DNA from 4 places in the Dryocola mayonis genome. Region 3 is predicted to be linked to each of the others. Evidence: predicted binding sites of a transcription regulator. Region 3 holds the regulator's gene; each other region holds the start of a gene.
What was found. The regulator LexA, encoded in region 3, represses DNA repair genes until DNA is damaged. The targets are predictions, from matches to a motif close to TNCTGTATGTACATACAGNA.

Region 1: the regulator LexA is predicted to act here: its motif matches at 2,492-2,511, upstream of sbmC (DNA gyrase inhibitor SbmC).
Region 2: the regulator LexA is predicted to act here: its motif matches at 2,680-2,699, upstream of dinG (ATP-dependent DNA helicase DinG).
Region 4: the regulator LexA is predicted to act here: its motif matches at 4,256-4,275, upstream of metR (HTH-type transcriptional regulator MetR).

The regions. Positions count from the first base shown of each region.
Region 1 covers NZ_CP150452.1:2,729,509-2,735,158, reverse strand. Annotated here, with positions in the region: gene WLO32_RS13280 (acyltransferase family protein) at 1-947, opposite strand, end outside; gene dacD (serine-type D-Ala-D-Ala carboxypeptidase DacD) at 1,200-2,366, shown strand; gene sbmC (DNA gyrase inhibitor SbmC) at 2,533-3,003, shown strand; gene WLO32_RS13265 (FUSC family protein) at 3,133-4,191, shown strand; gene WLO32_RS13260 (DUF496 family protein) at 4,354-4,674, shown strand; gene cbiB (adenosylcobinamide-phosphate synthase CbiB) at 4,811-5,650, shown strand, end outside.
Region 2 covers NZ_CP150452.1:1,377,310-1,382,959, reverse strand. Annotated here, with positions in the region: partial or broken gene ybiB (DNA-binding protein YbiB) at 1-494, opposite strand, end outside; gene dinG (ATP-dependent DNA helicase DinG) at 496-2,667, opposite strand; gene WLO32_RS06645 (JmjC domain-containing protein) at 2,834-3,958, shown strand; gene WLO32_RS06640 (MerR family transcriptional regulator) at 4,112-4,870, shown strand; gene WLO32_RS06635 (ABC transporter permease) at 5,027-5,650, opposite strand, start outside.
Region 3 covers NZ_CP150452.1:3,926,008-3,931,657, forward strand. Annotated here, with positions in the region: gene WLO32_RS18995 (cupin domain-containing protein) at 56-559, opposite strand; partial or broken gene zur (zinc uptake transcriptional repressor Zur) at 671-1,190, shown strand; gene WLO32_RS19005 (CsbD family protein) at 1,261-1,470, opposite strand; gene dinF (MATE family efflux transporter DinF) at 1,709-3,043, opposite strand; gene lexA (transcriptional repressor LexA) at 3,138-3,746, opposite strand; gene WLO32_RS19020 (diacylglycerol kinase) at 3,866-4,234, opposite strand; gene plsB (glycerol-3-phosphate 1-O-acyltransferase PlsB) at 4,419-5,650, shown strand, end outside.
Region 4 covers NZ_CP150452.1:4,032,532-4,038,181, reverse strand. Annotated here, with positions in the region: gene rhtB (homoserine/homoserine lactone efflux protein) at 1-444, opposite strand, end outside; gene pldB (lysophospholipase L2) at 545-1,537, shown strand; gene yigL (sugar/pyridoxal phosphate phosphatase YigL) at 1,566-2,372, shown strand; gene WLO32_RS19490 (carboxylate/amino acid/amine transporter) at 2,484-3,383, shown strand; gene metR (HTH-type transcriptional regulator MetR) at 3,271-4,224, opposite strand; partial or broken gene metE (5-methyltetrahydropteroyltriglutamate--homocysteine S-methyltransferase) at 4,349-5,650, shown strand, end outside.

The sequences.
Region 1 (5,650 bases), 1.2 Mb from region 3:
ATGACGATCGTTAAATGCAGCAGGTAGACCGAGTAGGAGATATCGCCGAAAAACAGGCTGATCGGGCGCGTCAGCAGGTAGCGCGGGTAGTGCGCCAGGCGGCTCAAACGCGTGCTTTTTTCCGGCCTCCAGAGCAGGCCGGCCATGCTGACGATCAGCAGGCATTCAACGATCAGGCGCAGGTGGTTTTCCGCAAGGCGCATTTGCCAGGCGACGACGGGGGCGAGCAGGGCCAGGGCCAGATAGCCTGTCTTGCGCTGGCGAACGGCCTGGGATATCAGCATGCCGGCGATAAAAAAGGGCAGCTTAATCAGGATCATCGACGGCATCGGGAAGGCTTCGAAGTAGTCCGGCAGCAGCCAGCGGGCCGCAAGGCAAAACAGCATCAGCATGGCCGCCGAAATTGAGAAGCCAAAACGCATGATAATCAGCATGATGAACGGGAACAGCAGGTAATACTGCATTTCCAGCCCGATGCTCCAGTCGGGCAGCACCGTACGGTATGAATAGTCCGGAATAAAGCCAAAAACGAACGTCGCATGGCTTGCGATATTCATCAATGAGTGGTCGGCATAGCGGCTGGTGAGGGTCGCGGTGGTGGGCCATGCGCCGGCGATAATACTGCGCATTTCCCCAAACCAGCCGCCGAAAACAAGCGCGAAGATAAGCAGTAAATAATAAAGAGGGGCAATTCTGAAAAAGCGCCTTAGCCAGAACGTGCGCCACGTATTAACGCTATTCCACGGCTCCTTTTCCTGCCGGTCCTGATAATTTTTCGCCATCAAATAACCGGACAGCAGGATAAAGAGATCGACGCCGAGGCCCGGGTCGTAAAGCAGCGGAATACGGCACTGGGTCAGCAGGCAAATATGTCCCAACAGCACCCAAAGCGAGGCGAAACCCCGCAGGCCCTCAAGTTCCGGCGTCCAGTATTTACTTTGCACCATGCTGGTACCTTCAGAATAAAATTCACGCGAAAAGGCACGATATAAATGAACAGCGGCGCTGGCAATAAAATGCTGGCCGGCAACGAGTACTATCAGATAATACGCAGGCCGGGCGGAAGAATAGCCGTGCAAAAACGGCTGGATAATATTGCAAACGGGCGAGCGTCATATCCTCTTGCAATTTTGGCGCGAAAAAAAATGTTAAATCCAGTACAACGAGCGGCTGAAAATAATGTTGTTGAGGATATATCGTTGAAGATCCGTCGGTTTGTTGCTTTTTCACTCCTGTCGCTTTCCGCCCATAGTGCTTTTGCCGACGAGAATTTCGTAAACGCGCCGCTGCCGCCGCAAATTCAGGCCGGCTCATGGGTGCTGATGGATTACAGCACGGGTCAGATCCTGACCGCGCAAAATGAACACGTACAGCGCAATCCGGCGAGCCTGACCAAGCTGATGACCGGCTATGTTGTCGACCGCGCCATCGACAGCAAGCGTATCAGCCCTGAGGATATCGTCACCGTAGGAAAAGACGCCTGGGCGCAGGGAAACCCCGTGTTTAACGGCTCGTCGCTGATGTTCTTAAAGCCCGGCGACAGGCTGACGGTGCGCGATCTGAGCCGCGGCCTGATTATCGATTCCGGTAACGACGCCTGCGTGGCGCTTGCCGACTATGTGGCCGGCGGCGAACCGCAGTTCGTCGCGATGATGAATAAATACGTGTCGCAGCTTGGCCTGCGCGATACCCATTTCGAAACCGTCCACGGCCTTGACGCGCCCGGCCAGCACAGCTCCGCCTATGATTTAGCCGTGCTTTCGCGGGCGATAATTCACGGTGAGCCTGAGTTTTATCATATGTACAGCGAGCGCAGCCTGACGTGGAACGGAATCACGCAGCAAAACCGCAACGGCCTGCTGTGGGATAAAAACCTTAACGTCGACGGGCTGAAAACGGGCCACACCTCCGGGGCAGGGTTCAACCTGATTGCTTCAAGCGTGGTCGGGCAGCGCCGCCTGATCGCGGTGGTGATGGGGGCGGACAGCCCGAAAGGGCGCGAAGAGCAGGCGCGCAAGCTGCTGCACTGGGGCCAGGACAACTTCGACACCGTGCAGATCCTGCATAAAGGCAAGAAAATCGGCTCGGAGCATATCTGGTATGGCGATACGGATACCTTTGACGTAGGCACTAACCAGGATGTATATATGGCTTTGCCGAAATCTGAAGTCCCTAATATCAAAGCGAAATATGTTCTTGATCGCCAGGACATGCAGGCGCCTTTAGCCGCCAGCCAGCGCGTGGGCGAAATCGAACTTTTTGACCGCGACAAGCTTATCGCCCACTGGCCGCTGGTTTCGCTTAGCGAAGTGAAGAAAGGCGGGATGTGGTCGCGCTTTAGCGACTACCTGCACCGCAAACTCTGATTTCCCCTGAGAAGGAATGACGGGAGAGGAGCGATCCTCTCCCGTTTTTTTTGCCTACACTAAAAGCGATCCTGCTCGCAGAACAAACGCGCTCTCCTCGCGGGAGCCGTCACACTTTGTTATTTATCTGTATATAAAAACAGTACAGGCCCAGACAGGAGGATGCATGGAATTCACCATACAACAGGCGCCGGAACGTACGGTTGCGGGTTTCCACATGGTTGGCCCGTGGGAAAAAACGGTCCATCAGGGGTTTGAGCAGCTCGCCCTATGGGTAAAATCACACGGCGTTAACGGCGCCGAGTGGCTGGCGATTTACTACGACAACCCTGAAGAAGTGCCTGCTGAAAAGCTGCGCTGCGATACGGTTGTGCGCGTGGCGGAGGATTTTGTTGTGCCGGAAAACAGCGAAGGGGTGATCACCACGCGCATCGAGGCGGGTGAGTATGCCGTTGCGCGAGCGCGCGTTGCGGACAATGATTTCGCCAAACCCTGGCAGCAGTTCTTCGCCCTCCTGCTGGCTGATGAACGCTATCAGCTAACCGGCAAGCCCTGCTTTGAGCACTATCTTAACGACGGTTCGCAAAGCGGCGTCTGGGAGCTTGATATGTACGTTCCGGTTGCCAGCAAGCGCTAATAACCATCCTGAAAATTGCAATAACATTATCCTTATCCGTCTTGATCTACGCCAAACGCCCGGAAGCTCGTTTTTCGGGTGTTTGCGTTTAGTCTGCTACAATCGCACTTTTGTTTTCAGGAGAAGGGTGTGCGCCCCGACAAATCACTTAGCCCGTTTGAAATTCGTGTTTACCGCCACTACCGCACGGTACACGGGATTCGCATCGCGCTGGCGTTTATTCTTACGTTTATTCTCGTACGCATGCTCAAGGTGCCTGAAGGCACCTGGCCACTGATTACCCTGGTGGTGGTGATGGGGCCCATCTCTTTTTGGGGAAACGTGGTGCCGAGGGCCTTTGAGCGCATCGGCGGCACCATTCTGGGCGCGGCGCTCGGGCTTATCGCGCTTAAGCTGGAGCTTTATTCCCTGCCGTTAATGCTGCTGTGGTGCGCCATCGCCATGTTTTTATGCGGCTTTCTGGCGCTCGGCAAACGTCCTTACCAGGCCTTGCTTATCGGCATCACGCTTTCGGTCGTCGTAGGTGCGCCGGCGGGGGATATGGAGATCGCCCTGTGGCGAAGCGGCGACGTCATTTTCGGCTCGCTGCTGGCGATGCTGTTTACCAGCATCTACCCGCAGCGGGCCTTTATCCACTGGCGTATCCAGATGGCGAACTTCGTGACCGCCTTCGGGCGCATCTATAACGCGGGCTTCTCTCCCAACCTGCTTGAGCGTCCGCGCTTAGAAAAACCGCTGCAAACCATCCTTAATGACGTTGTAAAAATGCGCGCATTGATTGGCCCTTGCAGCAAAGAAACGCGCATTCAGAAAGCGATTTTTGAAGCGATTCAGAAAGTGAGCCGCAATATGGTTTGCACGCTCGAGCTGCAAATTAACGCCTACTGGACCTCCAGGGCCAGCCACTTTTTAATGATTAACGCCCGCACGCTGCGCGACACGCAGCAGATGACGCAAAAAACCCTGAGTGCCATCGCGCTCGCCCTGCAGGAAGGCAACCCTTCCCCCATTTCCGCCAATACCGAAAAGCTCAGCGAAATTGTCAGCGAGCTGCGGCAGCTGATGCAGGAAGGGCAGGGCAGCGCGCTGCAGGAAACGCCGATCCACGGCTATGTGTGGCTAAGCCTGGAGCTGGCCCGTCAGCTGGAATTACTGTCGCAGCTTATCTGCCGCGCGCTGCGTAAATAGGCGCGCGAGCGCCCGCTTTGACGATGCTGGTTTCGATTCAGCCGTATTTGAGGTTAAGATAGGGGCAGCAACCGATAAATCATTGTCAACGGCAGCCGCTACCTTTATGGTTAGGGCAGTTGTCTTAACGAATCCGAGTATGAATTTAGCAGGGGTGTAAAAATGGAAAATACCAAGCCTTCTTTTCAGGACGTTCTGGAGTTTGTGCGTCTGTTCCGTCGCAAGAACAAACTGCAGCGTGAAATTCAGGACGTAGAGAAAAAGATCCGTGACAACTCAAAACGTGTTCTGCTCCTCGATAACCTGAGCGACTACATCAAGCCGGGCATGAGCATCGAAGCCATCCAGGGCATCATCGCCAGCATGAAGACCGACTACGAAGACCGCGTTGACGACTACATCATCAAAAACGCCGAGCTTTCCAAAGAGCGCCGCGAGATTTCCAAAAAGCTTAAAGCGATGGGTGAACTGAAGCCTGAATAAGCTTTGGTGAACATGAATCTGAAAACCGCCTGTCCGGCGGTTTTTTTACGTCTGGCGTCGCTTTCGGCGGCGTGATTTCCACACCCTTGTGTTTTTACCTTTTGATTAGAATAACGTTTCTGGCAAGGAGCGAACCTTGACGTTACTGGCATGGGCGGCGGCCTGGCTGCTGGACTACTGGCTTGGCGATCCGCCAGGCTGGCCTCATCCCGTGCGCTGGATGGGCAGGCTGATAGTCTTTATCCAGCGTATCGTCCGCAAATACTGCACCAGCGAACGGGCGTTAAAAGCAGGCGGCGGTCTGCTGTGGCTGACGGTCGTCGGCGCCAGCTGGCTACTGAGCTGGGCTATTTTGCATATGGCCTGGCTCATCAGCCCGTGGTTGGGCTGGCTGGTCGAAGTGTGGATGATCTACACCCTGCTTGCCGCGCGCTGCCTGAGCGACGCCGCGAAGGAGGTTTATTACGCTCTGCAGCAGGGCACGCTTGCGCAAAGCCGGGAAAAGCTTTCCTGGATCGTCGGGCGGGACACCTCGCGGCTCGAACGCCCGCAGATAGCCCGCGCGGCGGTGGAAACCGTGGCGGAGAACAGCGTTGACGGCGTCATTGCCCCGCTGTTTTTTCTGCTGCTGGGCGGCGCGCCGCTGGCGATGGCCTATAAAGCCATCAACACGCTTGATTCGATGGTCGGCTATAAAAATGAAAAATACCGCGCCATCGGCTATGTTTCCGCGCGAATGGACGATCTTGCCAACTATCTTCCCGCGCGGCTGGGCTGGCTGCTGCTTAGCGCTGCGGCCTGGTGTTTACGGATGGATTTCCGCCGCGCTTTACGTATCGGCTGGCGCGATCGCTACCGGCACAGCAGCCCGAACTGCGCATGGTCTGAAGCGAGCGTTGCCGGCGCGTTGGGCATCCGGCTGGGCGGCCCGAATACCTATTTCGGTCAGCGGGTGGAAAAGCCCTGGATAGGGGAC
Region 2 (5,650 bases), 1.7 Mb from region 3:
TGGGCGGACACAGGGCGCTAATGGGCATATAAACCGGATGATGGGCTTCGAGCTTCGCCTGGGGCCTGCCCCGCATGCAGCGTTGGCTCAATGCCCAGCAGCGTAAACACGGTTTGCGTCAATACGCGCGTCGGATCGTGACTTACGCCATGCACCAGTACCGGATAGCCCAGGCGATTGAGCAGCATCGCCAGCAGCGGAGTCAGGTTTGCCTGCTTGCGGGCGCCGTTATAGGAGGGGATGACGATCGGCATCGGCTTATTGACCGGCGGCGTAAGGGAAATAAGATGCTGCTTCATCGCCTCGTAGAAGCCCAGCATTTCCGCCTCGCCTTCGCCCTTGATACGCAGCGCGATAAGCACGCCGCCAAGCTCAAGCTCCGGCACCTCGCCGTTTAGCATATGGGTATACAACCCGCGCGCGGTATCAAAGTCCAGATCTCTGGCGTGGTTCTTGCCACGGCCTATTTCTTTAATGATTTTGCGATAGTCCATTTCAGCTCCCCTGATATTTTTTACTCGCGCGTTTGCGCCGCGCGGCCTTTTTGGGCGTTGCTTCAACTATTTTAGCCGCCGGCGCGGGCGGCTGGGTAATTGGAAACACCGGTAAAGCGCCGAGCAAACGCTGGCCATAGGTTTTGGTCAGCAGGCGGCGGTCGTAAATCACCACTTCACCATAGCAACCGTGGCTGCGAATTAAACGCCCAACCTGCTGGATAAGATTAAAAGAGGCGGCGGGCAGGCTTTGCACCTCAAACGGATAGCGCCTGAGGCTCTTGAGCCATTCGCCTTCCGTAACCACCACCGGGCTGTCTACCGGCGGGAAAGCAATTTTATGGATATGCACCTGGCTTAGCAGGTCGCCTTTTAAATCCAGCCCCTCGGCAAAGGACTGCAGCCCAACCAGCACGCTGGTTTCCCCTTGTTCCACCCGCCTGCGGTGCAGTTCCACAAGGCGATAGCGCGGCTGGTCGCCCTGCACCAGCAGGGTAAGACGCAGATCGGTGACGTGGGTCAAAAACAGCTGCATGGCGCGGTTGCTGGCAAACAGCACCAGCATGCCCTTATGCTCGCCTTTTGCCAGCTCGGCGCGGAAAAAGGCCGCCATTTCCGCAATATGCCGCGGCTCGTTTTCCATCGTCGGCTCAACCGTGAGCTGCGGTATAACCAGCCTGCCCTGCTCGACATGATTAAACGGCGAGTCCAGCGCAATAAAACGGTCCCCCGCTTTTTCGCGCAGGCCGCTCATCTCCTGCAGGCGATCGAATTTGTTCAGCGAGCGCAGCGTGGCCGAGGTAATAATCACGTGCGGCACGTTACGCCAGACTAATTTTTCCAGCTGATCGCTTACGCGGATCCCCACGCAGTGGAAGAACAGGTGCGGCTGCCCCTCCCGATTTTCCCGCGTCACCCATTTGGAAACCGGCGCGCCTGACGCCTGATGCATGGCGGAAAGACGCCAGAGTTTGCTTTGGGATTCAAAATAGCCCAGCGCGCGGTTCATCTGCAGCAGGGCCCTGTGCACCCGCACCACGTCGTGGCTGCCGGTTTTTTCACTCAGATCGCCCTGCAGCGCTTCGGCGAGGCTGCGCAGGCCTTCCATAAGCTTCGCCAGCCGCTGGCAGATAGCCATGACCTCATCGGGCAGCACGCCCATTTCGAAACGGTGCTCGCTCTCAAACTCGCCCGGCATCCACAGCTTTACGATGCCGCAAAACGAGGTGAGCAGCTCGTGTATTTCATCGCAATGGTTGGTCAGACGTTCCGGCACGGTGAGCGGCGGCGGGCTTTTCGGGCGGAACTGCGCCATGCAGGTTTCCACCAGCTTGCAGAATAGATCAAGCTGCAGGCGGCTGTAGCCGGGGGTGATCTCAGCGCTCATCTCCAGCGCGTCGCGGGCGACGTCCGGCAGATGGTGGCCCTCATCGAGCACCAGCAGCAGGTTTTTAGCCTCCGGCAAAACGGCCTCGCTCTCCATCGCCGCCATCACCAGCGCGTGGTTGGCCACCACCACTTCCGCTTCGTCGATTTCGCGCCTGGCGACGAAGAACGGGCATTCGCGATACCAGTGGCAGTTGCGGCCAAGGCAGCTGGCCTTATCGGTGCTCATCCTGCGCCAGAGATCGTCGTCAATGGCCTGCGAGTTATGATCGCGTATCCCGTCCCATTTATAGCTATCGAGCTCGGTTTTCAGCTTTGCGCAGCGCTGCTGTTCATCTTTGCTGGCGGGAGCCATTTCGTCGTCCAGGAAGGCGAGCAAATCCCCCTGCGCCAGGCTGTCCGTGGCTAACGCCGCCAGGTTACGCGGGCAGACGTAGCGCCCGCGCCCGAAGGCGGCGGTAAATTTCAGATCGGGGATGATTTTGCGCAGCAGCGGCAGGTCTTTACTGAAGATCTGGTCCTGCAGCGCAACGTTTGCGGTGCTGACCACCAGCGTTTTTTCTTCCCCGCGCGCAATGGCGATGCCGGGAATCAGGTAAGAGAGCGTTTTGCCCACGCCCGTCGGCGCCTCGATCGCCAGATGGCGCCCCTCTTCTCCCGCCAGCGTTTTCGCCACTTCGGCAATCATCTGCCGCTGCGGCGGGCGCGGAATAAAGTCCGGGATCTGCTGCTGTAGCGCCTTATACCAGGCGGCGATTTGCGCTTTTTGCGCCGGGGACAAAGCCATGAGCACCACTTCTACTGTATAAACAGCCACTATTGTCCCACTTTTCATCCGCGGACGGCATTATTTTTTGTTTTTAAGTCATCCACCCGGCCTTGACCAATGACAAAGCGGCGGCGCGCGGCCTCTCCCTATAATCACCCGTCTCTCTTCCCACTGGTACAAAACTATGGCTTATCAACTCGCCCTCGACTGGCAAGAATTTCTGGAAAAATACTGGCAAAAGAAGCCGGTTGTCTTAAAGCAGGCGTTCCCGGGTTTTGTCGATCCTATTACGCCGGATGAACTGGCAGGCCTGGCCATGGAGCCCGAAGTGGACAGCCGCCTGGTCAGCCATAGCGCAGACGGGCAGTGGCACGCCAGCAACGGGCCCTTTGCGGATTTCGATAACCTGGGCGAAAAGGGCTGGTCGCTGCTGGCGCAGGCCGTCAACCACTGGCATGAGCCGTCTGCCGAATTAGTACGCCCTTTCCGCGTGCTGCCGGACTGGCGTCTGGACGATCTGATGATCTCCTTCTCCGTGCCGGGCGGCGGCGTTGGGCCGCATATCGACCAGTACGATGTGTTTATTATCCAGGGCATGGGCAGCCGCCGCTGGCGCGTGGGCGATAAGCTGCCGATGCGTCAGTTCTGCCCGCATCCGGCGCTGTTGCACGTCGATCCCTTTACGCCGATCATCGATGAAGATCTTGCGCCGGGCGACATTTTGTATATCCCGCCGGGCTTCCCTCACGACGGCTTTACCCATGAAACCGCCCTTAACTACTCCGTTGGTTTCCGCGGGCCAAACGGCCGCGACTTAATCAGCAGCTTCGCCGACTACGCGCTGGAAAACGATCTGGGCAACGAGCATTACAGCGACCCTGATTTAACCCTGCGCGATCATCCGGGCAAAGTGGAAGACTACGAGCTTGACCGCCTGCGCGGCATGATGATGGAGATGATTAACCAGCCGGAGGATTTCAGGCAGTGGTTCGGACGCTTCGCCACGACGCCGCGACACGAGCTGGATATCGCCCCTGCCGAGCCGCCCTATGAGCCGGCGGAAATTCGCGATGCCCTGATGCAGGGCGATAGCCTGACCCGCCTGAACGGCCTGCGCGTACTGAACGTTGGCGACAGCTTCTTCGTCAACAGCGAGCCGCTCGCCGCGGCGAACCTGAACGCCGCCGACGCGCTTTGCCGGTATACGACAATCGGCCGGCAGGAGCTGGGTTCGGCGCTGCAGGACGAAGTCTTTATGGCAGAGCTGACCGGCCTGGTAAACCAGGGTTACTGGTATTTCGAAGGCTGATCCGGCCGCTTTTCGGGCGGGGCGCGGCGGCGCCCTGCCCTGTCCGAAAAATCCCCCCTGCAGAATTGTTCAAAAAAAATCAGCAAAACTTCCCACAGTCAGGCGCACTGTCTACAGTTATACGGGGACTTTAAGACTGGCTTTGGGGACATCATGGCGCTTTATTCCATCGGCGAAGTGGCTGCGCTCTGCGATATTAATCCCGTGACGCTGCGTGCCTGGCAAAGGCGCTACGGACTCCTTAAACCACAACGTACCGACGGCGGGCATCGCCTGTTTGACGATGCCGATATCGATCGTATCCGCGAGATAAAACGCTGGATTGAAAATGGCGTCCAGGTCAGCAAGGTCAAAGCGCTGCTCAGCGGCGAAGAGAAGGATCTGGATACGGGCTGGCGCGAGCGGCAGGAAATATTGCTGCGCCATCTGCAGGGCGGCAATCCCAACCGGCTACGCGCCTGGGTGGCCGATATGGGGCGCGATTATCCCGCCGAAACGCTTGTCATGCAGCTCTACATCCCGCTGCGTCGCCGCCTGCAATGCCAGCAGATTACGCTCAATACGCTGCTCGGGCTGCTCGATGGTGTTCTGATTAGCTATATTGCGCAGTGCCTCGCCTCGGCGCGCAAACACAGCGGCAAAGATGCGCTGCTGATAGGCTGGAACACGCCGGACACCACGCGTTTGTGGATGGCGGCCTGGATGGCGGTTCAACAAGGCTGGCGCGTCGATATTCTGGCCCACTCGCTCACCTGCGTGCGTCCCGAACTCTTCCCGCAGCAAACGATTCTGGTGTGGTGCGGCGAAACGCCGACCGATCAGCAGCTTAATCAGCTGGAGCAGTGGCGCTGCGCCGGGCTGCCCATTTTTCCGCTCAACGGCGACGGCCGCGAAGCCTCCCGCGGCGCATAAGGCATTTAAAGGTTCATTAACAAGCCTGCTTCGTCTTATAATCGCCCCCGTAACATTGGGAGCGAAACATGAAATTATCTAAAATTGCCGTCGTCGGCGGCATGCTGGTGATGGCCATCGGCGGAATCAGCGGCCTGATGCTGGTAGGCTATATCGTTATCCTTCATGGCGCGTGATATAGCGTAACAGGCGTTCAAACAGGCGGTCGGTGACTATCGCCGCCAGCGCCACCAGGATGGCCCCCTGAATCACATAGGCGGTATTAAAGCCGCTCAGGCCGATGATTATCGGCGAGCCGAGCGTGCTGGCGCCTACCGTTGAGGCGATGGTCGCCGTGCCGATATTAATAATCACCGAAGTTCTCACCCCCGCCAGGATCACCGGGGCCGCCAGCGGCAGCTCAACTTTGCGCAGCGCCTGCCAGCGGCTCATTCCCGCCCCTAAGGCAATTTCACGCGTGGCTTGCGGCACCGCGCCGATGCCGGCAAGGGTGCCCTGCAAAATGGGCAGCAGGCCGTAAAGCACCAGCGCGATAATCGCGGGCTGCTGCCCGAAGCCCATAACCGGCACGGCAATCGCCAGCACGGCAACGGGCGGAAAGGTCTGGCCTGCGGCGGTGATGGTTTCCACCAGCGAGCGAAACTCCAGCCCCGCCGGACGCGTTACGGCGATGCCCAGCCCCACGCCGATAACTATCGCCACGAGGCTTGAAACCGCCACCAGCGTCAGGTGGGCCAGCGCCAGAGACGTAAAGCTGTCCTGCTGATATATCGGCCTTGC
Region 3 (5,650 bases):
GAATCCCGTTTCTATCCATACGGGTTGTGGTTTCATTCTTTCCTTGCAGAGTTATTTATAGTTTACCCCGCGATTTTCGTGAAGGCTGTCCGTCATGAGGGCCAAAAAATTGCGGCGGATGGTCTATCCAGCGGTCCTTACGCGTGGCGGCGTAGCTGGAGTTCATCGGATAATAGATACGATTTTCATCCTTGTTGGCCTCACCAACCACAAGCAGGCGCACCTCGTGTTCGGTGTTGTTAATAAAGGTATGGCAAATACCCGTCCCTGCCGGGAACCCCACGCTCTCGCCCGGTTCCAGCGGATAGAGATGGCCGTTGATCCACACCTGCGGGTGTCCTTCCAGCACGTAAACAAACTCTTCTTCGCTGCTTTCAGCATGCGGATAGGAGGTGCGACGCCCGGGCGGCAGGCGCTCATGGTGTATACCGAGCCGATTCAAACCAAGGCCGCGGGCAAGCGGCGCGCCGATAGCAAACAGCTCGTTACTGTCGGGATAGGTGGAATCATCCGCGCCTTCTAGCTCGCGCCAGTGGCGGATACAGTCTGGTTTTTGCATGACGGCTCCAAAGGGGAATTTTTAAGGTAAAACACTGCCAGTATGGACCAGCATTCGGCGTTTTTGCTGCTTTTATGATAAAGTGAGAGGCTAATCGATCGAGGAATGCTAATGGATACGACGACTTCACAACACGTGTTAGCGCAGGCCGAAAAGCTTTGCGCGCAGCGCAATGTGCGCCTGACGCCCCAGCGTCTGGAAGTGCTGCGTCTGATGACATTACAGACCGGCGCCATCAGCGCTTACGATCTGTTAGATTTGCTGCGCGTCAGCGAACCGCAGGCTAAACCGCCCACCGTCTATCGCGCGCTGGATTTCCTGCTGGAACAGGGATTCGTTCATCGCGTGGAATCCGCTAACAGCTACGTGCTGTGCAATTTGATCGATCAGCCGACGCACTCTTCGGCGATGTTTATCTGCGAGCGCTGTGGCGTGGTGAAAGAAGAAGTCGCGCAGGGCGTGGAAGACATTATGCATAAGCTGGCCGCAAAAATGGGCTTTGCGTTACGTCATAACGTGATTGAAGCGCATGGTTTGTGTGCGGGCCTGTTCCGAAGTGGAGGCCTGCCGCCATAAGGAAGGTTGCAGCAACCACGATCATTCCGTGCAGATTAAAAAGAAGGTTCGTTAAGGCAGGACGGTACATCCTTGTACCATGGGCAGGGCAGCCTGTAAGTCAGCACAACTGAGGGTTATGCGGGCTACCAGCGGTAATTGTTACGGGTTTCCCAGTCAACAACTTCCTTTTCCGCATCGTCTTTACTCGATCCATAACGTTCCTGGATCTTACCAACCAGCTGATCGCGTTTACCTTCAATGACCGTCATGTCATCGTCCGTCAGCTTGCCCCATTTTTCTTTTACATTACCTTTGAACTGTTTCCAGTTACCGCCGATTTCGTCTTTATTCATGATATTTTCCTTATCGTTCGGTGAAGAATCGTTAAAAGTTAATATCGTCCGGGTGAAGCCAGCGGCTGTCACTCACTATCTGCTGGACGTGATAATAATTGTAGTCAAGAATCCGGCGTCGGAGCGGCAATTAAGAACATTGAACCATTAAGACCGCGCCGGACACGCTGATTTGCAGCAGAATCTAGCGGCAAATCAGCATGCTGAGCGGGGATTAAAGGCGCGTCAACAGTTGTAACTAACTATGACTTTCCGCCTGGAACCATGTGTCGTGTCGCCAGTGGCGGCGCCAGATCCAGCCGAGGGCCAGCCCGCGCAGGGCAAGAAACACCGCTACCGCAAGCCACAGGCCGTGATTGCCAAGAGACGGCACGCTCAGCAGCGTCAGGCCGAAGCCCGCTGCGGCAACGACCATGCTGTTACGCATCTGGGCGCCGCGAGTGGCGCCGATAAACATGCCGTCAAGCAAATAGCACCACACGCCCACCACCGGCAGGACAATCTGCCAGCCTAAATAGCGGTCCGCCTGCTGCCGCAGCTCCGGCAGCGAGGTCAGCATGGCGACGATGTTTTCGCCAAACAGCGCATACGCCACCGCAAAGCCCAGCGCGACCAGCCCGGCCTGGCGGCAGGCCGCCCGCCAGACGTCCAGCAGCTGGCTGCCGTTACGGGCGCCGTAAGCCTGGCCCGAATGCGCCTCAACGGCATAGGCAAAGCCATCCAGCGCATAGGCGGTGAAGGTCAGCAGCGTCATTAAGACGGCGTTAACCGCCACCACTTCGCTGCCCAAACGAGCGCCGAAAATCGTCACCGAGGCAAAGCAGAGCTGCAGCAGCAGCGAACGCAGCATAATGTCTCTGTTTAACGCCAGCAGGCGGCGGATATTCCCGCGCCAGGCGTTTTTCAGCATGGCGAAGTCGATTCCCCGCATGACCAGAACTTTCTTCACCATCATTAAGCCGATGATAAAGGTAGCGTACTCCGCAATCGCCGTTGCCAGCGCGGCGCCCTGCACGTTCATATGCAGGCCCATAACCAGCCACAGATCGAGCAAAATATTCAGCACGTTGCCGACGATCAGCAGGATGACGGGGGCGCGCGCATACTGCACGCCAAGCAGCCAGCCGAGCAGCGCGAGGTTGGCCAGCGAGGCGGGCGCGCTCAGCCAGCGAATCTCAAGAAAACGCCTCGCCTGCGCAAGCACCTGCTCGTTTCCGCCAACGATATTTAGCGCAAGCGTAATCAGCGGGTAACGCAGCACGATAATGGCGATACCGGCAGCCAGCGCCATCAGTAACGGCTGTACCAGAGCACGGGCCAGCGCCGCGGGGTTATTCGCCCCAAAAGCCTGAGCCGTTAAGCCCGTCGTGCTCATGCGTAAAAACAGAAGCAGCATAAAGAGAAAGCTGGTGGCCGTTGCGCCAATCGCCACGCCGCCGAGATACACGGGGCTGTCCAGATGCCCAATAACCGCGGTATCCACCAGCCCGAGCAGGGGAACCGTAATATTGGAGAAGATCATGGGTAACGCGAGGCGCCAGAGCGCTTTATCCGTCGTCGAGAAGAAACGCATAGGGAAATCCGGGACGAGAAAAGAAAGAGGGATAATACGGTGATGCGCGGCAAACGCGCATCACAAAATGCGGGGACGCTAAGCTAAAGCGGTATTAAAGCCAGTCGCCGTTGCGGATAACGCCGACGGCCAGTCCTTCAATACTGAAATTCTGTTCGCGCAGATCGACGACGATAGGGTCGAACTCGCTGTTTTCCGGCAGCAGCTGCACGGTGTTGCCCTGCTGCTTCAGACGTTTTACGGTGACCTCGTCATCAATGCGCGCCACCACGACCTGGCCGTTACGCACGTCCTGGGTTTTATGCACCGCCAGCAGATCGCCATCCAGAATACCGATATCTTTCATGGACATGCCGCTGACGCGCAGCAGGAAGTCCGCGTTCGGTTTAAACAGCGACGGGTCAACCTGATAATGGCCTTCGATATGCTGCTGCGCCAGCAGCGGCTCGCCGGCGGCTACGCGGCCCACCAGCGGAATACCGGTTTCTTCTTCAACCAGAAGACGAATGCCGCGGGACGCGCCGGAAACAATCTCGATAACGCCTTTACGGGCCAGCGCCTTGAGATGCTCTTCCGCAGCGTTGGGAGAACGGAACCCCAGACGTTGAGCAATCTCGGCACGCGTCGGCGGCATGCCGGTCTGGCTGATGTGATCCCGAATAAGATCAAACACCTCTTGCTGTCTGGTAGTTAAAGCTTTCATTCCGCCCCCTGGGTGTTTATACAGTTATGCTGTGAGTATATACAGTCAAAGGTGAATTTGAAACCACAAATTGAGCAAAAAACCAGGGACTTATCATAATCCGGAATGGCTCTCGCAAATTAGCGCAAATGTGGCCACAGCAGCGTGCCCCAGGTGGCTACGGCAAGGATAATGGCGATCAGCACGGCGGCCGAGCCCATATCCTTCGCGCGGCCTGAAAGCTCGTGGTAATCCGTACCGACGCGGTCAACCAAAGCTTCGATGGCGCTGTTAAGAATTTCGACAATCATGACCAGCACCACGGAGCCGATAAGCAGAATGCGGGTGATGGCGTCAACGTCCAGCCCGCAGGCGACGGCGATGGCGATAACCGCGGCAACGCCTTCCTGGCGGAAGGCGGCTTCGTTAATCCAGGCGGCGCGCAGCCCTTTCCAGGAGTAACCGGCGGCTTTGATAATACGTGTAAATCCAGCGGTGTTATTCGCCATTTCGGGAAACCTTTTTAAAATAAAAGCGTCAATGCTTATCAGCACCCAGCAGCCTTCGCGTTTCTGCCAGCGATCGGGCAATCTGAAGGATGATGGGTAAAATCGCAACGCCACAGAAATCTTATGCAGTTTCTGATATTCTTGCGGCGAATTTGCATTATTAACCTGAGGCTTTACATCGTTTATGTCAGGCTGGCCAAGAATTTACTACAAATTACTTAATTTACCATTAGGCGTTCTGGTAAAGAGCAAGTCCATACCGGCAGATCCGCAGGCCGAGCTGGGCCTGGATACCACACGCCCTATTATGTACGTTCTGCCTTATAACTCTAAGGCGGACCTGTTGACGCTGCGCGCGCAATGCCTTGCACACGATCTGCCCGACCCGCTCGAACCGCTGGAGATAGACGGGGCGATTTTGCCGCGCTATGTCTTTATCCACAGCGGCCCGCGGGTCTTCACTTATTACACGCCGAAAGAAGAGTCGATCAAACTCTTCCACGACTACCTCGACCTGCACCGCAGCAATCCAAACCTGGATGTGCAGATGGTGCCGGTTTCGGTGATGTTTGGCCGCTCTCCGGGACGCGAAAAAGGCGACATCAACCCGCCGCTGCGTATGCTGAACGGCATACAGAAATTCTTCGCGGTTTCCTGGCTTGGCCGCGACAGCTTCGTGCGTTTTTCCGCGCCCGTCTCCTTGCGCAGAATGGCCACCGAACACGGCACCGACAAGCGCATCGCGCAGAAACTGGCCCGCGTGGCGCGTATGCACTTTGCCCGTCAGCGTTTAGCCACGATTGGCCCGCGTCTGCCGGTACGTCAGGATCTGTTTAACAAGCTTCTGGCCTCCAAGGCTATTGCCCGCGCCGTGGAAGACGAAGCGCGCAGCAAGAAAATCTCCCATGAAAAAGCCCAGCAGAACGCCGTTGCGCTAATGGAAGAGATTGCGGCGAACTTCTCTTACGAAGCTATTCGTCTGACGGATCGCGTGCTGGGGCTGACGTGGAACCGCCTGTATCAGGGCATCAACGTGCACAACGCCGAACGCGTGCGCCAGCTGGCTCACGACGGCCATGAAATCGTTTATGTGCCCTGCCACCGCAGCCATATGGACTACATGCTGCTGTCCTACGTGCTGTATCACCAGGGGCTGGTGCCGCCGCATATCGCCGCGGGCATTAACCTGAACTTCTGGCCGGCAGGCCCGATTTTCCGCCGCCTGGGCGCGTTCTTTATTCGCCGCACCTTTAAGGGCAGCAAGCTCTACTCTACCGTATTCCGCGAGTACCTCGGCGAGCTGTTCAGCCGCGGCTATTCCGTGGAGTATTTTGTCGAAGGCGGACGCTCGCGAACCGGCCGTTTGCTGGATCCAAAAACCGGCACGCTGTCGATGACTATCCAGGCGATGCTGCG
Region 4 (5,650 bases), 110 kb from region 3:
TACGTACTGAATCGCCTGCGGCTGGTGGGGCGCGATAAACTGCGGGAAAAGCGCGGCGAGAAACACGATGCTTTTAGGGTTGGTCAGATTCACAAAGATGGCGCGTTTAAACAGGCGGCTGCGCGGCTGGCTGGCCGCCAGCGTATTGAGATCTATTGCCCCGGCGGCACGCCATTGCTGTATGCCAAGCCAGATCAGGTAGGCGGCGCCCGCCCATTTCAGCACCTCAAACGCCAGCAGCGAGCGTGAAAATAATGCGCCAAGGCCAACGCCGACCAGAACGATATGGATCGCCAGCCCGGTTTGCAAACCGGCAATGGAGGCCGCCGCGCCCCGATAGCCGTGGCTGATGGCGGTGGTCATGGTGTTAATGGCGCCGGATCCGGGCGAGAGGCTCAAAATAAGCGTCGTTAGAAGATAAGTACACCACCATTCGAAAGTCATCTGAATTCCCAGGAAGAACACTTTTGTGCCACAATACGCTATTGTTTATGGGCGTGCTACGGATCACATATATTCAGTCCAGACGGTGCAAAAACAGCTTATGACGCAGCATAAAAATGGATGGTTCGCGCGTGAGGGCGCATTTGCTGCTTTCACCATGGGCCCGTTAACGGACTTCTGGCGCGAGCGTGAAGAACGGGAATTTTTGGGCGTCGACGACGTGCCGGTGCGCTACGTCAGGTTTTGCCGCGAAGGCCATGACCGCGTAATAGTCGTCTGCCCGGGGCGCATCGAAAGCTATGTGAAGTATGCCGAACTTGCCTGGGATTTGTTCCACTGCGGCTTTGACGTCCTGATTATCGATCATCGCGGCCAGGGCCGTTCGGGTCGTCTGCTGTCGGACACCCACCGCGGCCACGTCGTGAAATTCAGCGATTACGTTGATGATTTCGACCGTTTCTACCAGCAGGAAGTCGCGCCGGGTCCGTGGCGAAAACGCTACGTGCTGGCGCACTCCATGGGAGGCGCAATCACCTCTTTATGGCTGGAAAAAAACTCACAGGCGTTTGATGCCGTCGCCCTTTGTGCGCCGATGTTCGGCATCACGCTGCGCTGGCCGGAATGGATGGTGCGCCATCTGCTGGACTGGGCCGAAGGCCATCAGCGTATTCGTGAGGGTTATGCAATAGGAACAGGCCGCTGGCGCGCTTTGCCGTTTAGCGTTAATGTCCTGACCCACAGCCGCGAGCGTTACCGCCGCAACCTGCGTTTTTATGCCGACGAGCCGGCATTACGGGTGGGCGGACCAACCTGGCACTGGGTACGCGAAGGGATACTCGCAGGAGAACAGGTATTAGCGGGAGCCACCGCCATTACCACGCCGATGTTAATACTCCAGGCAGAAGAGGAGCGGGTGGTGGATAACCGCGCGCACCAGCGATTCTGCGAGCTTCGTGCCGCGGCGGGCCATCCCTGTGAGGGGGAAACACCTTACGTCATAAAAGGCGCGTATCATGAGATCCTGTTTGAAAAGGACGATATGCGAGCCGAAGCGTTGCATGCCATCCTCGAGTTTTTCGACCGGCATCGTTAATTTTCTTCACCAGAGGTTTACTAATCCTATGTACCATGTCGTTGCGTCTGATTTAGATGGCACGTTGCTGTCCCCCGATCACCTGCTCTCGCCCTATGCCAAAGAAACGCTAAAACTGCTCACCGCTCAGGGCGTGCATTTCGTCTTCGCCACCGGCCGCCACCACATCGACGTTGCGCAGATCCGCGATAACCTCGAAATCAAAGCCTATATGATCACCTCAAACGGCGCGCGCGTGCACGACACCGACGGCAACCTGGTCTTCACTCACGATCTGGACCGCGATATCGCAGCCGATCTGTTCGGCGTGATGCATACCAGCACGGATATCGTTACCAACGTCTACCGCGGCGACGAATGGTTTATGAACCGCCATCGCCCGGAAGAGATGAAATACTTTAAAGAAGCGGTGTTTAACTATTCGCTGTACGAGCCAGGCCTGCTGGAAACGGACGGCGTGAGCAAGGTGTTCTTCACCTGCGATGAGCATGAAAAACTGCTGCCGCTGGAGCAGGCCATCAACGCCCGCTGGGGCGACCGCGTAAACGTCAGCTTTTCCACGCTCACCTGCCTGGAAGTGATGGCGGGCGGCGTTTCCAAAGGCCACGCGCTGGAGGCCGTATCCAAAGCTATGGGCTATAGCCTGAAAGACTGCATCTCCTTTGGCGACGGCATGAACGACGCTGAAATGCTCTCCATGGCGGGCAAAGGTTGCATCATGGGCAACGCCCACCAGCGCCTGAAGGACCTGTTGCCGGAGCTGGAAGTCATCGGCACCAACGCCGACAACGCCGTGCCGCACTACCTGCGTAAAATGTTCCTCGGCGCGCAGTAAATCCGCCAAACGAGTGGTGTATTTTTCACCACTCGTCAACCAAATACTTCCCCCTCTGCCCACAAGCTTCGCTACAATGGCGAATAAATTGCCTGTTGCAGAGTTCTCATCGTGCCGTTACTTATCATCACCACCATCCTGTGGGCCTTCTCTTTTAGCCTGATTGGCGAACACCTTGCCGGCCATGTCGACAGCTATTTCTCCGTGCTGATGCGCGTGGGGCTGGCGGCGCTGGTATTCCTGCCGTTCCTGCGGTTTAAAGGCTATAGCCTGAAAACGCTGCTGCTGTATATGCTGGTGGGCGCGCTACAGCTGGGCGTTATGTACCTGTTTAGCTTCCAGGCCTATCTTTACCTTACGGTGTCTGAATTCCTGCTGTTTACGGTGCTCACGCCGCTTTACATCACCTTTATCTATGATGTGCTCAGCCGCAGACCGCTGCGCTGGGGCTATGCGCTAAGCGCAGGGCTTGCGGTGGTGGGCGCGGCGATTATTCGCTACGACAAAGTAAGCGATCATTTCTGGACCGGCCTGCTGCTGGTGCAGGCGGCGAATATCTGCTTTGCGATCGGCATGGTGGGCTATAAACGCCTGATGGAAACGCGCCCGATGCCGCAGCACTGCGCCTTTTCCTGGTTTTATCTCGGGGCTTTTGCGGTGGCGACCATCGCCTGGTTTGCGCTGGGTAATCCGCAGAAGCTGCCGACCACCGGCCTGCAGTGGGGCATTCTGGTCTGGCTGGGCGTGGTGGCTTCCGGGCTTGGTTACTTTATGTGGAACTACGGCGCAACCCAGGTGGATGCCGGAACGCTTGGCATCATGAACAACGTGCATGTGCCCGCAGGGCTGCTGGTCAACCTCGCCATCTGGCAGGAACAGCCCCACTGGCCGAGCTTTATCATAGGTGGGACGGTGATAATGGCCTCGCTATGGGTGCATCGCCATTGGGTCGCTCCGCGTTCCGCACAAACGGAAGATGCTCGCAGGCGTGCAGGCGCGTCGAGCGAATAAACGCCTCTGTTACCGGCTGACGCTGCTCGCCGTCGCGCACGGCGGCGTACAGCCGGCTCCACAAACCTTCGCCCAGCGTTTTGGTGACCACCAGGCCCTGGCGTTCAAAACTCTCCACTACCCAATGCGGCAGCGCGGCAATTCCCATGCGCGCCGACACCATCTGAATCAGCAATAAGGTGTTATCGACGCTTTTCAGCGAAGGGCTGACGCCCGCCGGCTGCAGGAAATGCCGCCAGATATCCAGTCGGCTACGCTGCACCGGATAAATCAGCAGGGTTTCGCTGCTCAAATCTTCCGGCTCGATGCGCGCTTTACCGGCCAGCGGATGGTCGGTTGCCAGCACCAGACGCACCTCATAATCAAACATCGGCGAATAGTGCAGGCCGCTGCGCGGCAGAATATCGGAGGTTAAAACGATATCCAGCTCGCTTTGCTGCAGCGCGGGCTGCGGGTCGAAGGTGACGCCGGATTTGAAATCCATCTCCACCTGCGGCCACTGCTTATTGAAGCTTTCCAGCGCCGGCGTCAGCCACTGAATGCAGCTGTGGCATTCAATGGCGATGCGGAGCGTGGTCTGGTGCGGTTCGTTACACGCCTGAAGCGCCCGGCTTATCTGCGGCAGAACCTGCTCGGCAAGCTGCAGCAACACTTCACCCTGCGGCGTGAAGCGCAATGGCTGACTTTTACGAATAAACAGGCGGAACCCAAGCCGCTGCTCCAGATCGCTGAACTGATGGGAGAGGGCCGACTGGGTCTGATGTAACGCGGCGGCGGCGGCGGCCAGAGAGCCGCAGTTTCGTAACGCCTGGAGCGTCCGCAGGTGTTTTATCTCGATCATGAAAGTCCTTCACTTCGCCATGAACAAATTGCGCTTGAGGAATATACAGTACCTGCGGATTATGGATGTGTAAACATCTGGACGTCTAAATGCGTCAAATTTGAATAATGATGAGGAAAGAAAAATGACGATCAAAAATCACACCCTCGGTTTTCCTCGTGTCGGCCTGCGTCGCGAGCTGAAAAAAGCGCAGGAAAGCTACTGGGCGGGCAATATCGCTCAGGAAGAGCTGCTGGCCGTGGGCCGCGAACTGCGCGCTCGCCACTGGGAGCAGCAAAAACAGGCCGGCGTGGAGCTGCTGCCGGTCGGCGATTTCGCATGGTACGACCACGTTCTGACCACCAGCCTGCTGCTTGGCAACGTTCCGGCTCGTCATCAGAACGCGGACGGCGGCGTCGATATCGATACCTTATTCCGCATCGGTCGCGGCCGCGCGCCAACGGGCGAACCTGCCGCCGCCGCGGAAATGACCAAGTGGTTTAACACCAACTATCACTACATGGTGCCGGAATTCACCAAAGGCCAGCAGTTCAGGCTGACCTGGACCCAGCTGCTTGATGAAGTTGACGAAGCGCTGGCGCTGGGCCACAAAGTGAAGCCCGTGCTGCTTGGCCCGCTAACCTACTTATGGCTGGGCAAAGTGAAAGGCGAGCAGTTTGACCGCCTGAGCCTGCTCCAGGACATTCTGCCGGTGTATCAGCAGGTGCTGGCTGAACTGGCAAAACGCGACATTGAGTGGGTGCAGATTGACGAGCCGGCCCTGGTGCTGGAACTGCCGCAGGCGTGGCTGGACGCGTATAAGCCTGCCTATGACGCGCTGGCCGGCAATGTGAAGCTGCTGCTCACCACCTATTTCGAAGGCGTAACGCCAAACCTGAACACGATCACCGCGCTGCCGGTGCAGGGTCTGCACGTCGATTTCGTTCACGGCAAAGACGACGTCAACGCCATCCACCAGCAGCTGCCGGCCGGCTGGCTGCTCTCTGCCGGCGTGATCAACGGCCGTAACGTCTGGCGTGCCGACCTGACCGAAAAATACGCCCGGCTTAAAGAGCTGGTCGGTAAACGCGATCTGTGGGTGGCTTCCTCCTGCTCGCTGCTGCACAGCCCAATCGATCTGAGCGTGGAAACGCGTCTGGATGCGGAAGTGAAGAGCTGGTTTGCCTTCGCCCTGCAAAAATGTGCCGAGCTGGCGCTGCTGACCGAAGCGCTCAACAGCGGCAAAACGGACAAGCTGGCAGAATGGAGCGCCCCGATCCAGGCGCGCCGCCACTCAAGCCGCGTGCATAACGCCGCGGTGGAAAAACGTCTGGCCGCCATTACCGCGCAGGACAGCCAGCGTCGCAGCGACTATGCCGCGCGTGCACAGGCGCAGCGTCAGCGCTTTAATCTGCCCGCCTGGCCGACCACCACCATCGGCTCGTTC